2 regions of the Cupriavidus sp. C2SS-8b genome follow, and region 2 is predicted to be linked to the other one. Evidence: predicted binding sites of a transcription regulator. Region 2 holds the regulator's gene; the other holds the start of a gene.
The links. Region 2 encodes sigma-54, which starts transcription at its own class of promoters, with help from an activator protein. Its sites were predicted from a motif close to TGGCANGNAANCTGCTTT; they were not measured.
Positions count from the first base shown of each region.

Region 1 (7,885 bases), 1.4 Mb from region 2:
CAGCGACTGCGACGCCGAGTCCACCAGCAGCAGCGCGCCGTCGACCTCCAGCGCGCGCCCCATGCGCACGTCGGTGAACATCGAGCCGATCACTGACTTGCCCGACTGCAGCAACTCGCGCGCGTGGCCGAACTCGGCCTCCAGGCTGATGGCGGGGACTGGCGCGGGATCCGGCTCCGGCTCTGGCGTCTCCCAGGGGTTCAGCGCCGTCGGCGGCGTTGGCGCGTTGCGGCCCTTGAGGATGTCGATCCACAGCTCCTGCACGCCCGAAGACCGGATCTGGCCGACCTGATCCTCGCTGGTCACCAGGAATTTCGATCGCGAGAATGCCCGCGCATGCCAGGGTCCGCCCAGCTTGGCAACGAACATGCCGACCTGCAGTTGCTCCGCCTTGATTCGTCTCAACATGCATTGCCCCGTGTCAAATGGTGCCTCGTTCCCGGCCCATATCGGCAGCCGCAGCCAGGACTTTAGGAAAATATGCAGCTGGAACGGAGCCGGCCGCCGCTGTCAAGCCACCGGACAATGTCCAGACGGGCTCCTCGGGCATTCCGCCCACACGGCCCGGCCCGGCTACAATGGCCCGCCAATCGCTTACCAGACGCCCGCAGACGCTCGCCGGTCATCCCATGTCCAGAACGTACACGCTAGTCGGCATTGCCCGCGCCAAGACCAATCGCCGCGAAGCTCTGGTTTCCCAGCTCGATTCGCTGCGCTCGCGCGGGTTGACGGAGCCGGGCTGCCTGAACTACCACGTCGGACAGGACGCCGAGGATGCCCAGGTCGTCGTGGTCTACATGGTCTGGGACTCCAAGGGCGCGCTGGAATCGCACTTGAACCGCGAATATATGCGTGACTTCCACGCCACGCGGCAGGAGCTGGTCGAAGGCGATTTCGACTTCCGCTGGCTGAACGCTGCCTGACGGTTCCCACGGCGCGGCCCGGCGCCTGTCTTGTCAATCTCCGCTGCCCGGTCTATCACTCTGGATGACGCCCCATGCCTTGCGGGGCGTGGCAGGAGTGCGCCATGGATGTCAGGGATGGTTTTGTCGGCACGATCGGACATACGCCGCTGATCCGGCTCGGCGGGTTGAGCGCCGAGACCGGCTGCGACATCTATGGCAAGGCTGAATTCCTGAATCCCGGCGGCTCGGTCAAGGACCGCGCCGCGCTCTACATCATCCGCGACGCCGAACGCCGCGGCACGCTGCGGCCCGGCGGCACGGTCGTCGAAGGCACCGCGGGCAATACCGGCATCGGCCTGGCGCATATCTGCGCGGCGCGCGGCTACCGTTGCATCGTGGTCATTCCCGATACCCAGTCCCCCGAGAAGATGGCGCGCCTGAGCATGCTCGGCGCCGAGGTGCGCGCGGTCCCGGCCAAGCCGTACGCCGACCCGGACAACTACCAGAAGATTGCCGGCCGGTTGGCGGCGCAGACCGATAACGCCATCTGGGCCAACCAGTTCGACAACGTGGCCAATCGACAGGCCCACTACGAAACCACCGGCCCGGAAATCTGGCAAGACACGGCCGGACACCTCGACGCCTTCGTCTGTGCCACCGGTACTGGCGGCTCGCTGGCAGGGATCTCGCGCTGCCTGAAGGAACACAATCCGCGCGTGCGCATCGTGCTCGCCGATCCCTGCGGCAGCAGCCTCTACAACTTCGTCAAGCACCGCGAACTGAAGTCAGAGGGCAATTCGATTACCGAGGGCATCGGTTCCAGCCGTGTCACCGCGAACCTGCAGGACACCGTGATCGACGACGCCGTGCGCATCGACGACCAGGCTTGCGTCGACATGGTCTACCGCCTGCTGCGCGAGGAAGGGCTGTTCCTGGGCGGCTCGACGGGCATCAACGTCGCGGCCGCCGTCGCGCTGGCGCGCGAAATGGGCCCGGGCCATCGCATCGTCACCCTGCTCTGCGACCGGGGCGATCTTTACTTCGGGCGGCTGTTCAATCAGGAGTGGCTGGCCGGAAAGGGGCTGATCCCCGCGCCGTTCACGCACGCGTCGCCGCATGCGGGCTAGGGCCCTCATTTCGCCCTTAGTTCGCCCTTAGTTCGCCCTCAGTCCGCCTTGAGTCGCCGCCACAGCGTGGTGGGGCTGATCCCAAGGATATGGCAGGCCGCATTGCGATCGCCACCGCATTCGGCCAGCACCCGGCGGATATGCTCGGTCTCGCTCGCCTGCGCGACACCCGCCAGCGAGCGGCCGACACGGCGCTGAGGGCTACCGCGCGTGGTTTCCTGCGCGGGGATGTCGACGACAATCCGCGCCTCGGGTGCTATCCCCACATCATCGCCGAACAATTCCGGCACCGCGGCATGCAGTTCGCGCTGCAGTTCGGCGGGCTCCAGCGCGCGGCCCGCCACGAGCACGGCAATGCGCTCGGTGACGTTTTCCAGTTCACGGATATTGCCGGGCCAGTGGTAGCCAGCCAGGCGCAGGCTAGCGACTTCCGGCAGGCCCTCCTGATGCTCCAGCCCCAAACGTTCCAGCGCGCGCCGGTAGAGCAAGTCCGCCAGTTCCGGCAAGTCCCCGGCGCGCTCGCGCAGCGGCGGCACCTCGATGCGCAGGATGTTGAGCCGGTAGTAAAGGTCCTGGCGGAAGCTGCCTTCGCGTACGCGCTGCGCGAGATCGCGGTGCGTGGCGGCGATGATGCGCACGTTGACCGGCACGGCCTCGAGCCCGCCGATCGGCAGCACCTGCTTTTCCTGCAGCACACGCAGCAGTCGCGTCTGCAGCGCCAGTGGCATGTCGCCAACCTCGTCAAGGAACAGCGTGCCGTTGTGGGCCGACTCGAACAGGCCCGCCTTGCCGCCGCGCCGCGCGCCGGTGAACGCGCCCTCTTCGTAGCCGAACAATTCGCTTTCGAGCAGCGCCTCGGGGAACGCCGCGCAGTTGACGGCCACGAACGGGAACGCGCGGCGCGGGCTGGCGTCGTGCATGCCCTGCGCCAGCACCTCCTTGCCGGTGCCGCTCTCGCCGCCGATCAGCACGGTGGAATCGACGGCCGCATAACGCCGCGCCAGATCGCGCAAGTGCGCCATGGCATCCGAGGTGCCAGCGAGGTCTTCCAGGCTGTAGCGCACCCCGGGCAGCCGCGTGCGGCTGCGCGAGCGCAGGTTGCGGTCCACGCGCTGGATGGCGGTGGCGTCCTGCAGGGTCAGCAGCGCACCCGTGGTGCCCGACTCGTTGACGAGCGGGATGCGGTTGACCACGACCATGCGGTCGCCCACTTTCTGGATCGCCTCGAGTTCCTTCGCGCCGCTCTGGATCACGTCATCCAGCGACAGGCCGGGCGACAGCGCCTGCAGTTTGCGTCCGACCGCACTCGCGGCCGGTGTGCCGAGGAAACGCTCCATCGCCGGGTTGAATGACTGGATGCGGCCTTCGCCGTCGACCGCGGCCACGCCCTCGTTCAGGTGCGCAAGTATGTTATTGACATAGTCGCGCCGCCCGGACTCGATGCGCCGCAGGCGTGCCGCCTCGATGGCATCCTCCAGCGCCATGCGCACGGAATTGCCCGAGTACAGGAACACGCCGATCAGGCCGAGCCGGTCCGCCAGGTCGGTCACCAGGCCGGGGCCAACCACCACTTTCACGCCTTCCTGCTTGAGCGTCTGCACGCGCGCGGTGGCATCGTCCTCGGTCAGATAGGTATACGCGGGGATCGACAGAGAAAACGCGCGCGTGAATTCGTCGACCTCGGCGTACGTGGACGCGTGCGTCACGAGCGCCACATGGGGCGAGATGCGCCGAGCGGTCGACAAGGCGCTCATCACGTCGAAGCCGGTCACCTTGACCAGCACGACCGGAAGATCCACGTGCTGGCGCAGGTAGGCGCCATTGGAACCGCCCGAGACCACGACGTCGAGCTTGCCTTCGCGCGCCTCGCGCCGAATGGCGTCGGCCGCGGAGTCGTAGGCGCGGCCGACGATGCGGAACTCGGCCAGGTGGGAATAGGCGGGAATCAGTTCCGCGAAGGCGCGCTGCAGGCGGCTGATGCCCAGCGCCCAGATGCGCGGCAGGCCGGAAGGAGAGGCGGAGGGTGTCATGGTGCTTCGACGGTAAAGTGCTGCTATTGTGCCCGCGGCGGATATGAATTTCAATCGTGAAATTCGAATTCCATGCATGCAATGCAACAGTGTAATGAAATGCCTTTCAGCGTCTTGGGCGCCCACCGTTTGTATGCAAATTATCCATAAAATCAGTCGGTTAAGAACGCATACCAAGTTCGCCCGAAGGGCTGGCATACCCCTTGCATTATTGGTCCCGTTCCTTCATTGCCCCTGACAACGAGACACCGCACCATGACCTATTCCGCATCCGACCTGGCCCGCTCGGCCGGCGCCCGCTTCCGCCAGGCCCTGGCCGAAGAGCATCCGCTGCAAGTGGTGGGCACCATCAACGCCAACCACGCCCTGCTGGCCAAGCGCGCTGGCTACCGCGCCATCTACTTGTCGGGCGGCGGCGTGGCCGCGGGCTCGCTGGGCCTGCCCGACCTGGGCATCTCGGGCCTGGAAGACGTGCTGATCGACGTGCGCCGCATCAGCGACGTATGCGATGTGCCGCTGCTGGTCGATGTCGACACCGGCTTCGGTTCGTCGGCCTTCAACGTGGCCCGCACCACCCGCTCGCTGATCAAGGCCGGCGCCGGCGCCATGCATATTGAAGACCAGGTCGGCGCCAAGCGCTGCGGCCATCGTCCGAACAAGGAAATCGTCACGCAGGGCGAGATGGTCGACCGCATCAAGGCTGCCGTCGATGCGCGTATCGACGAGAACTTCGTGATCATGGCGCGCACCGACGCGCTGGCCGTGGAAGGCCTGGACAGCGCCATCGAGCGCGCCGTGGCGTGCGTCGAGGCAGGCGCCGACGCGATCTTCCCGGAAGCCATGACCGACCTGGCCATGTACCGCAAGTTCGTGGATGCGGTGAAGGTGCCGGTGCTGGCCAACATCACCGAATTCGGCGCCACGCCGCTGTTCACCACCGACGAACTGGCCGGCTCCGGCGTGTCGATGGTCCTGTACCCGCTGTCGGCCTTCCGCGCGATGAACAAGGCCGCCGAGAACGTCTACACCGCCATCCGCCGCGACGGCACCCAGAAGAACGTGGTCGACACCATGCAGACGCGCTCGGAACTCTACGAGAGCATCGGTTACCACGCCTACGAACAGAAACTCGACGCCCTGTTTGCACAGGGCAAGGCCAAGTAAGGCCAGCCGAACCGTACCTCACAAGGAGACCCTGATGTCCGAAGCACAACCGATCGCCACCCCGAAGCCCAAGAAGTCCGTTGCCCTGTCGGGCGTGACCGCCGGTAACACCGCCCTGTGCACGGTCGGCCGTACCGGCAACGACCTGCACTACCGCGGCTATGACATCCTGGACGTGGCCGACGCCTGCGAGTTCGAGGAAATCGCCCACCTGCTGGTCCACGGCAAGCTGCCGAACCAGGCCGAACTGGCCGCCTACAAGACCAAGCTGAAGTCGCTGCGCGGCCTGCCCGCCAACGTCAAGGCCGCGCTCGAATGCGTGCCGGCCTCGGCCCACCCGATGGACGTGATGCGCACCGGCGTGTCGGTGCTGGGCACCGTGCTGCCGGAGAAGGACGACCACAACACCCCAGGCGCGCGCGACATCGCCGACCAGCTGATGGCCAGCCTGGGCTCGATGCTGCTGTACTGGTACCACTTCAGCCACAACGGCCGCCGCATCGAAGTCGAAACCGATGATGACTCCATCGGCGCCCACTTCCTGCACCTGCTGCACGGCAAGAAGCCGTCGGCCCAGTGGGAACGCGCGATGCACACCTCGATGATCCTGTACGCGGAGCACGAGTTCAACGCATCGACCTTCACCGGCCGCGTGATCGCCGGCACGGGCTCGGACATGCACTCGGCCATCTGCGGCGCGATCGGCGCGCTGCGCGGCCCGAAGCACGGCGGCGCCAATGAAGTGGCCTTCGAGATCCAGAAGCGCTACGACAACGCCGACGAAGCCGAAGCGGATATCCGCCGCCGCGTTGAAAACAAGGAAGTCGTGATCGGCTTCGGCCATCCGGTGTACACCATCGCCGACCCGCGCAACCAGGTGATCAAGGCCACCGCGCGCGAACTGTCGAAGGAAGCCGGCTCGATGAAGATGTTCGACATCGCCGAGCGCCTGGAAACGGTGATGTGGGACATCAAGAAGATGTTCCCGAACCTGGACTGGTTCAGCGCCGTGAGCTACCACATGATGGGCGTGCCGACCGCGATGTTCACGCCGCTGTTCGTGATCGCGCGTACGTCGGGCTGGGCTGCGCACATCATCGAGCAGCGCATCGATAACAAGATCATCCGCCCGAGCGCCAACTACACTGGTCCTGAGAACCTGGAGTTCGTGCCGATCGAGAAGCGTTGATCACATCGCGCTGACTGGGGAACGTGGATCGGGGCGCATGCGCTCTGCTCCACGCGTCCTTGTGCATTACCTGTATTCCTCCCCACGCCATGAACACTGCACACCGCAAACCACTGCCGGGCACCAAGCTGGATTTCTTTGACGCGCGCGAAGCCGTCGAGGCAATCCAGCCGGGTGCCTATGACAAGCTGCCCTACACGTCGCGCGTGCTGGCCGAGAACCTGGTGCGCCGCTGCGACCCGGCCACGCTGACCGATTCGCTGAAACAGCTCATCGAGCGCAAGCGCGAGCTGGATTTCCCGTGGTTCCCCGCGCGCGTGGTCTGCCATGACATCCTTGGCCAGACCGCGCTGGTGGACCTGGCCGGCCTGCGCGACGCCATTGCCGACCAGGGCGGCGACCCCGCCAAGGTCAACCCCGTGGTGCCGGTGCAGCTGATCGTCGACCACTCGCTGGCCGTGGAGTGTGGCGGCTTCGACCCGGACGCATTCGCCAAGAACCGCGCCATCGAGGATCGCCGCAACGAAGACCGCTTCGACTTCATCAACTGGACCAAGAAGGCCTTCGAGAACGTCGACGTGATTCCCCCGGGCAACGGCATCATGCACCAGATCAATCTGGAGAAGATGTCGCCGGTGATCCATGCCGACAAGGGCGTGGCTTATCCCGATACCTGCGTCGGCACTGACAGCCACACCCCGCACGTCGACGCGCTGGGCGTGATCGCGATCGGCGTGGGCGGCCTGGAAGCCGAGAACGTCATGCTGGGCCGCGCCTCGTGGATGCGCCTGCCCGACATCGTCGGCGTGGAACTGACCGGCAAGCGCCAGCCTGGTATCACCGCCACTGACATCGTGCTGGCCCTGACCGAATTCCTGCGCAAGGAAAAGGTCGTCGGCGCCTACCTGGAATTCCGTGGCGAAGGTGCCTCCAGCCTGACGCTGGGCGACCGCGCCACGATCTCCAACATGGCCCCGGAATATGGCGCCACGGCCGCGATGTTCTTCATCGACAACCAGACGCTGGACTACCTGCGCCTGACCGGCCGCGAAGACGAGCAAGTCAAGCTGGTCGAGACCTATGCGAAGACCGCCGGCCTGTGGGCCGACTCGCTGAACAAGGCCGAGTACGAGCGCGTGCTGAAGTTCGACCTGTCGAGCGTCGTGCGCAACATGGCCGGCCCGTCGAACCCGCACAAGCGCCTGCCGACTTCCGCACTGGCCGAGCGCGGCATCGCCGTCGACCTGGACAAGGCCCAGGCGCAGGAAGCCGAAGGCCTGATGCCTGATGGCGCCGTCATCATCGCCGCCATCACCAGTTGCACCAACACCAGCAACCCGCGCAACGTGATTGCCGCCGCCTTGCTGGCGCGCAACGCCAACGCGCGCGGCCTGACCCGCAAGCCGTGGGTGAAGTCGTCGCTGGCCCCGGGATCGAAGGCCGTCGAGCTTTACCTGGAAGAATCGAAGC
Region 1 is NZ_CP172716.1:1,850,079-1,857,963, forward strand. Features, by position in the region: gene ACIGJB_RS08535 (cyclic di-GMP phosphodiesterase) at 1-408, opposite strand, end outside; gene ACIGJB_RS08540 (putative quinol monooxygenase) at 630-923, shown strand; gene ACIGJB_RS08545 (cysteine synthase A) at 1,028-2,032, shown strand; gene prpR (propionate catabolism operon regulatory protein PrpR) at 2,071-4,062, opposite strand; gene prpB (methylisocitrate lyase) at 4,318-5,226, shown strand; gene prpC (bifunctional 2-methylcitrate synthase/citrate synthase) at 5,261-6,415, shown strand; gene acnD (Fe/S-dependent 2-methylisocitrate dehydratase AcnD) at 6,505-7,885, shown strand, end outside.
Region 1: the regulator sigma-54 is predicted to act here: its motif matches at 4,255-4,272, upstream of prpB (methylisocitrate lyase).

Region 2 (7,885 bases):
CGCGCGTTTCGATCAGCAGCACGCCAAGCTGCTCCATATTGCAATCGATGATCTCGGCCAGGCAACCGATCGATTCCGGCACGGTTGGCTTGCCCGAGCGCGCGACTTCCTCGCCACTGGCGATCAGGCATACACCGAACGGTGCCGCATCGCGCAGGCAATTGCGCACCATGTCCACATAGCGCTTCTCGAATACGCGCAGCGGCAGGCGGCCGTCGGGGAACAGCACCGTGTGCAGCGGAAAGAGGGGCAGGTTGTCCAGCGTCGGCGGCGTCGCGTCGACGGGGGCGGTGTGGCGGAGAAGGTCTGTCGAGGACATGCGATGGCTGGTGTTCCACTGGATCGGGGAAACCGGCCGCCGGATCGGGCGCGGCGACCGCCATGCTGCCAGGCTAGACGTACCTGGCGACACGGGAAAACCACGCACGCAGGCGGCTATGCCGCCGGAGCGAGTTCCCGGTGTCTCACCAGCACATTACCATGCGCGCGGAAATAGTTGGCGAGCCTTTCCGCAATATAGACCGAACGGTGCTGTCCGCCGGTGCAGCCGATGGCGACGGTCAGGTAGCTGCGGTTATCCGCAATGAAGCTTGGCAGCCACTTTTCGACATAGGCGCGGATGTCTTCGGCCATGGCCAGCACCATCGGCTGGGCCTGGAGGAAGTCGATCACCGGGGCATCGCGACCGGTCAGCGGGCGCAGCGCCAGGTCGTAGTAAGGGTTGGGCAGCGAGCGCACGTCGAAGACCATGTCGGCGTCGCTGGGCACGCCGTGCTTGAAGCCGAACGACTCGAACAGCAGCGTCAGACGCTGGCTGTCCTCGCGGATCAGCTCCTTGATCCAGCTGCGCAGCGTATTGGTGCGCACGTTGCTAGTATCGATGCGGTGCGCAGACTCGGCCAGCGGGCTGAGCAGTTCGCGCTCCATCTCGATGGCTTCCATCAGCCCGCGGTCATTGAACGCCGCCCGTTCTTCCTCGGAGCGGGGCGCGCCGTTGGTCAGAATCGACAGCGGATGGCGGCGACGCGTTTCCGAGTAGCGCTGCACCAGTGCGTCGGTGCTGGCCGTGAGGAACACGACCTCGACCTGATGGGTCTCCGCCAGTTGACGAACCGTGTCGGGCAGGTGGTCCAGCGATTCGCGGCTGCGGATATCGGTGGCGACGCCAAGGTGCGTATAGCCCTCGCCTGCAAGATAGCGGGCCAGGTCGGGGATGAATTGGGCCGGCAGGTTATCGACGCAATAGTAGCCTGCATCTTCAAGCACGTTCAGTGCGACGGATTTGCCGGAGCCGGAGATGCCGGTGATGAGGATGATGCGCATAGCATCGGAAGCATAGCATCCGGAAGTGGCCACGTCATGACAGCGGCCGCGCTGACAAAAATGGCGAACCGCGCGGTTCGCCATTTTGTCGGGATCGACCGCCGATTACTTCGACAGGCATTCCTTCATGTACGCCTTGTATTCGTCGCCCTTCTTGCCCTTGCCTTCCTTGCTGCACGCTGACATCTTTTCCTGCTGGGTCTTGGTCGGCTGCACGCCCTTGGCCGAGAGGCACTGCTTCATGAAGGCCTTGCGATCGTCGCCCTTCTTGCCGGCAGCCTGATCGTTGCAGTCCTTCATCTTTTGCTGCTGCGCGGTGGGCGCCTTGGCCGACGATGCGGGCATAGCCTTGTCGCCCGGGCCCGGAGCTGCCGGCATGGCGGGGTTTGCGGGAGTGGCGGGCGCAGCGGGGGTAGCCGGCGTAGCGGGCTTGGCGGGCGTAGCAGGTGTTGCAGGCTGTGCCATGACGCCAGTGGCCAGCAGCGGCGTCACCAGCACACACATCGCGATCAGTTTCTTCATGCTTGCTCTCCTGGGTGTGGAAAACTTCATGGCCGCGGTTTGCTGGCTCAAGGCTGGCGCCGCGGCGCCGAACTGGGCTCCATGCCCATTACAGCACAAAACGATGGAAGTCCCCACCCCGTTGACCAATTTGTCAACGGCGATGTAAGCAATTGAAAACGGGCCCCGATGCCTCAGAGCAGCCTGCCTTGCCCGCGCGAGACCGCATCGGCCTGCATCGCGGCGCGCTGCCGATCCATGAAATCGCGCAGCGTATCGATGCCGCGCAGGCGCAGGATGGTGTTGCGCACGGCGGCCTCGACCAGCACGGCGAGGTTTCGGCCGGCCGCCACCTGGATCTTGACCATATGGATCGGCAGGCCCAGCACGTCGAGGTACTGCGAATCGAGCGGCAGGCGTTCGAACTCGCCGTCGTTGCGGCGCACCAGCTGGACCACCAGCTTCATCTTCATCTTCCGCCGTACGGCGGTCTCGCCGAAGATCGTCTTGATATCGAGCAGGCCCAGGCCGCGTACTTCGAGCAGGTTCTGCAGCAGCGGCGGGCAGCGGCCTTCAATGAAATCCGGTCCCAGGCGCACGAAATCCACCGCGTCGTCGGCGACCAGGCCGTGGCCGCGCGAGATCAGTTCCAGGCCGAGTTCGCTCTTGCCCAGGCCCGACTCGCCCATGACCAGCACGCCCATGCCGAGGATGTCGAGGAACACGCCGTGCATGGTCACGCGCGGCGCCGAGATTCGCGACAGGTACAGCCGCAGGTGGTCGATGACCGCCGCCGAGGAGACCGGCGTGGTGAACAGCGGCGTGGAAGAGCGCGTGCAGCGCAGTTCCAGGTCCGGCGGCGGCTCCATGCCGTCGGCCACGACCAGGAACGGCGGCTCGAGCAGGATCAGCTCGCCCATCTGGCGCTTGCGGGTCTCGTCGTCGAGGCGCTGGTAATAGGTGATTTCGGGCTTGCCGAGCACCTGGATCCGGTTCGGGTGAATCAGGTTCAGGTGGCCGACCAGGTCCGCGGCCGAGGTGGCCTCGCGGGCAAACTCCACGTCGAAGGCGCGATCCGCACCCTCCAGGCCAGCCACCCACGAGAGTTTGATGTCGGCTGCGTTGTCGTCGAAGATCGACTGGGAGGTGACGCCGGTGAGTTCCATGCGTGATGACTTTCGGGGCGGGGACTGTGCCGGATTTTACGATGGTCCGGTCTGTTGCCAGCCCAGGGGAGGGATCAGGGATGCCACTGCGTCAGGAGTTCATGGACCGCGTCCGGCGTGGCCAGGGTTGCCAGGCCTTCGCGCATGTCGCGATCCGACAGCAGCTGGGCGATTTCGGAAAGAATCTCGAGATGCTGCTGCGTAGCCTGTTCCGGCACCAGCAGGAAGATCAGCAGCGAGACCGGCTTGCCATCCGGCGATTCGAACGGGATCGGCTCGGCCAGCCGCATGAAGGCCGCCAGCGGTTGCTTCAGTCCCTTGATGCGCCCGTGCGGAATGGCCACGCCCGCGCCCAGGCCGGTCGAACCGAGCGACTCGCGCGCGAACAGGTTGTCGGTCACGGTCGCCCGCGCCACGCCATGGTTGTTCTCGAATAAGAGCCCGGCTTGCTCGAATACACGCTTCTTGCTGGTGACGCTGACGTCGAGGTTGATGTTGCCGGGTGGCAGCAGTTTGGCCAAACGATTCATGGGCGATGCGAGGATTTCAGTTAGCAGGCAGATCGGACTGCTCAGCCCGGAAACGAAGTGGGGCCGGTTTGCGGCCACGCCATGGCTCACCAGGCGTTCGGCCATTATAGAGCAGCGTCTCCCCTGTCCTTGTGCAATGCAGCGCCGGGCCCCTGTATGGCCCGGTCCGTGCTGGTGCCGCCACACCTGGGTACGGTGGCCGCGCCGGAGTCGCCACGCGCGATGTCTTGGAGAGCATACACCGTGCTGCGCCAGTTGCGAACACTTGTGTCCAGGACGCGCGCCAGGTCAGGGCTACAGATGCAAAAAAGCCGCGCTACATGGCGCGGCTTGCTTTTATCAGTCCTGTTTCAATGCCCAGCCTTGCGGCTGGCAGGCTTGATCATTGCTGCTGTAGTTGAGACTCGGCCATCTGGTACTTGACCGCTTCGCGGTCGTGGCCTTGAACGCGGTCCTTATAGCGAAGCACCTGGCGGTCCAGCTTGTCGACAAGTGCGTCGATGGCCGCATACAGGTCTTCGTGATGGGCTTCCACAAAAATGTCCTTGCCCCGAAGGTGCAAATTGATTTCCGCGTACTGACGCCTGTCCTTTTCCTTGTGATTGTCGACTGAGAGTAGCACGCTGACGCCAATGACTTGATCGAAATGCCTGACGATACGCTCCAGCTTCGTTTCCACGTACTCACGCAGCGGCGGCGTGATGTCCAGGTGGTGTCCACTGATCTTGAAGTTCATAGCGCTTCTCCTTCTGAAAGAGCTGCACCAGGCAGGCGGTGCAACTCGGCTACAAAGTCTTGCGGAGATTGACAGCAGGGATCTTCAGGGCTTCGCGATACTTGGCGACGGTACGGCGCGCGACAACGAAGCCTTGTTCACCCAGCAATTCGGCAATTCGGCTGTCGGAAAGAGGACTCCTCGGGTCTTCGGCTCCTATAAGTTGCTTGATCAAGGCGCGGATCGCCGTTGAGGAAGCCGCCCCACCGGTTTCGGTGGAAACGTGGCTGCCAAAAAAGTACTTCAGTTCGAAAGTACCCATCGGCGTTGCCATGTATTTATTGGTCGTCACCCGGGATATGGTTGACTCGTGTAATCCCAGTGTATCGGCAATCTCCCGCAAAACCAAGGGGCGCATCGCGATTTCCCCGTGCGTGAAGAAGTTCTTCTGACGCTCGACAATCGCCTGCGAAACTCGCAGGATCGTGTCGAACCTTTGCTGGATATTCTTGATCAGCCAGCGCGCTTCCTGCAGCTTTTGCTGCAGCCCCGCGGCACCGGATTCTCCCTTGGCGCCACGCAGGATCTGCGCGTACATGTCGTTGATGCGCAGGCGCGGCATCACATCCGGATTGAGCTGCGCGATCCAGCCGCCGCCGCCCTTGCGCACGAATACGTCGGGCACCACGAAGTCCGCTTCAGGGCGGCTGTATGCGTGGCCCGGGTAGGGCGCGAGCGAGCGGATCAGTTCATGCGCGGCCTTGAGCGCTGCTTCATCCACCTGCAGTGCTTTTTTCAGGCGCGTGTAGTCGCGCACGGCAAGCAGTTCGAGATGATGGTTGACGATCGAGAGCGCCAGCTCGCGCTGCGGATGCTGCAGCCGGCGCAGTTGCAAGCTCAGGCATTCGGCGGCATTGCGCGCGCCCACGCCGGGCGGGTCGAAGCTTTGCAGCAGCGTGAGGATCGCCTGCAATTCGTCGACCTCGAATTCGAGTTCCTCGGGCAACTCGGTGCAGATCTCGTCGAGCGACGCGCTCAGGTAGCCATCGTCGTCGAGCGATTCGATCAGGAAGATCGCCAGGCCCTTGTCGCGCGTCGAGATCTTCAGCGGCGCGAGCTGCTCCATCAGGTGTTCGCGCAGGGTGGGTTCGGCGTCGCGCAGCTGCATGGGCGTCTTCTCGTCGTCCTCACCCTGCGGGCGCCGCGCGAAATCGTCCAGGCTCCAGTCGCTGCCGTAATCTTCGCTACCGCTGTCGCTATAGCTCTCATCCTCGCTGGCCGGGCTGCTGGCGTTCGCGTCGCTGTTGCCCTGCGGTTCGGCCGGTGCGGGCGCGGGTGCGCTCTGCAGGTTGACCGAGCCATCGGCCGCCACGCGCAGCGGGCTGTCGATCCAGTCGTTCTCGCGCTCCAGCAGCGGGTTTTCCGTCAAGGCCTGCTCGACTTCCTGCTGCAGCTCAAGCGTAGAAAGTTGCAGCAGCCGGATCGACTGCTGCAGTTGCGGCGTGAGTGCCAGATGCTGGGAGAGACGGAGCTGTAGCGACGGTTTCATGCGACCTATTCTATGCGCATCCAACCGATGTTGGAACGGAAATTGCTATCGCTGATGCTGCCTGATCGTCTCTGCCAAGCGCACCTGCCGCCCCGGCTTCACATGCGGAAGTTTTCGCCCAGGTAGACGCGGCGCACCGACTCGTTGGCGATGATTTCGTCGGGCTGGCCCGATGCGAGTACGGTGCCTTCGCTGATGATGTACGCGTGGTCGCAGATGCCAAGCGTCTCGCGCACGTTGTGGTCGGTGATCAGCACGCCGATATTGCGCGCCTTGAGGAAGCTGACGATGCGCTGGATCTCGCCGACCGCGATCGGGTCCACGCCGGCGAACGGTTCATCGAGCAGGATGAAGCGTGGCGAGGAAGCCAGCGCGCGGGCGATTTCCACGCGGCGGCGCTCGCCGCCCGACAGCGACAGCGCAGGGTTGTTGCGCAGGTGGGCGATCTGCAGGTCGTCGAGCAGCGTATCGAGGCGGCTGTCGATCTCGGCCTTCGGCAGCGGCTTGCCGTTGACCAGCTGCAGCTCCAGCACCGCGCGGATGTTCTCTTCCACATTGAGCTTGCGGAACACCGACGCTTCCTGCGGCAGGTAGGAGAGGCCCATGCGCGCGCGCTCGTGGATGGCCAGGCCGCTGATGTGCTGGCCGTCGAGCACGATATCGCCCTCGTCCAGCGCGACGAGGCCCACGATCATGTAGAACGACGTGGTCTTGCCCGCGCCATTGGGGCCGAGCAGGCCCACCACCTCGCCGCTCTTCACCTCGAGCGATACGTCCTTCACCACCGTGCGCGACCCGTAGCGCTTCTTCAGGTGGCGCACGACCATCGTGCTGCTGTCGGCACGGGCGTCGGGAGCGGCGGAAGCGGGCGTGGGGGCGAGCATTGCGGTATCGGTCATGGTGGCGGTGATGCGTTCGGGCGCGTGATTCAGGGCTTGCTGGACGGCGCGGGTGCCGACTTCAGGTCGAGGGGCGGGCTGGCGGCCGCACCGCTGGCCTCCTGGCGCGGCGAGAGCACGGCGCGCACGCGTCCCGACGGATTGCCGGCCGACGTGTTGTCGCCGCCGCCGGCGGCGGTGTAGAACTCGTTGCGGCTGTCATAGGTCAGGACCGCGCCGCGGATCTCGTCGACCAGCTTGGCCCCCTGCAGCCGCGCCATGCGCGCGTGGCCGATCAGCTTGGACACCTCCTGCTTGCCATCGTATTCGATGCGGTCGCCCCAGCCGTCCATGTACTCGTCCACGCCTTCACGCTTCTGGCGGATATAGGCCTGCTTGCCGCCCTTGGCCGTGGCCACCGCGTACTGGTAGCCCTCGGGGTCGGTGCGGATCTCGGCCGCGTCCGACTTCAGCACCATGGTGCCCTTGGTCAGGACCACGTTGCCGGTCAGCGTGTAGATCTGCTTGACGTCGTCGTAGCTGGCGTTGTCGGCTTCCAGGACCAGCGGCTTGTCCTTGTCCGCGCGTTCGGCATGGGCGCCCAGCGGCGCCAGCGCGGCAATCGCGGTGGCCACGGCCAGCAGCAGCGGGGCGGCGCTCCGGCGGGACAGGGTCGTCAGGGAAGCAATCATGTTGGCAAGGGTCGCAGAAAAGCGGAGGGTCGGGCGCGATGCTCAGGTCCGCGGTGCCGCCCCGTCGGGCGCGGGCGGCTGTTGTTGTCAGGATCCCGGAGTCCGGGTGGGCGCACCGGTGATGATGGTGCCGCGTACGTTGCCCAGCAATTGTACTTCGCGGGTAACGTTGTTGAAGACCAGCCCGTTGGCGGTCATGACCGACGGGCCGCGCGTGAGCTTCACGGCCTTGTCGGTCTTGACGATGTCGTCATTGACCAGGACCTGGAAGTACTCCGACGCGGCCGTCATCAGCGGGTCCTTTGCGGCATCGGCGCCCTTTTGCCGCTCGATGAAGCCGTTGCCGTACAGGTCGATCACCGAGCCTTCGGCATTCATGCGGCCGCGATCGGCGCGCGCGGTGACCGGCGGACGCTCGGGCTGGTAGGCGCGCATGGCGGGACGGGTGAACTCGTAGGTCTGGTCGTCGTCGTAATGGACCATCTTGTCGCCGGTGAAGCGCATCTTGGTGCTGCCGTCCTGCGCGAGTTC
Region 2 is NZ_CP172716.1:402,072-409,956, forward strand. Features, by position in the region: gene ACIGJB_RS01855 (LON peptidase substrate-binding domain-containing protein) at 1-319, opposite strand, end outside; gene rapZ (RNase adapter RapZ) at 436-1,323, opposite strand; gene ACIGJB_RS01865 (PsiF family protein) at 1,429-1,845, opposite strand; gene hprK (HPr(Ser) kinase/phosphatase) at 2,019-2,990, opposite strand; gene ACIGJB_RS01875 (PTS sugar transporter subunit IIA) at 3,065-3,520, opposite strand; gene hpf (ribosome hibernation-promoting factor, HPF/YfiA family) at 3,903-4,256, opposite strand; gene ACIGJB_RS01885 (RNA polymerase factor sigma-54) at 4,306-5,784, opposite strand; gene lptB (LPS export ABC transporter ATP-binding protein) at 5,883-6,683, opposite strand; gene lptA (lipopolysaccharide transport periplasmic protein LptA) at 6,713-7,354, opposite strand; gene lptC (LPS export ABC transporter periplasmic protein LptC) at 7,442-7,885, opposite strand, start outside.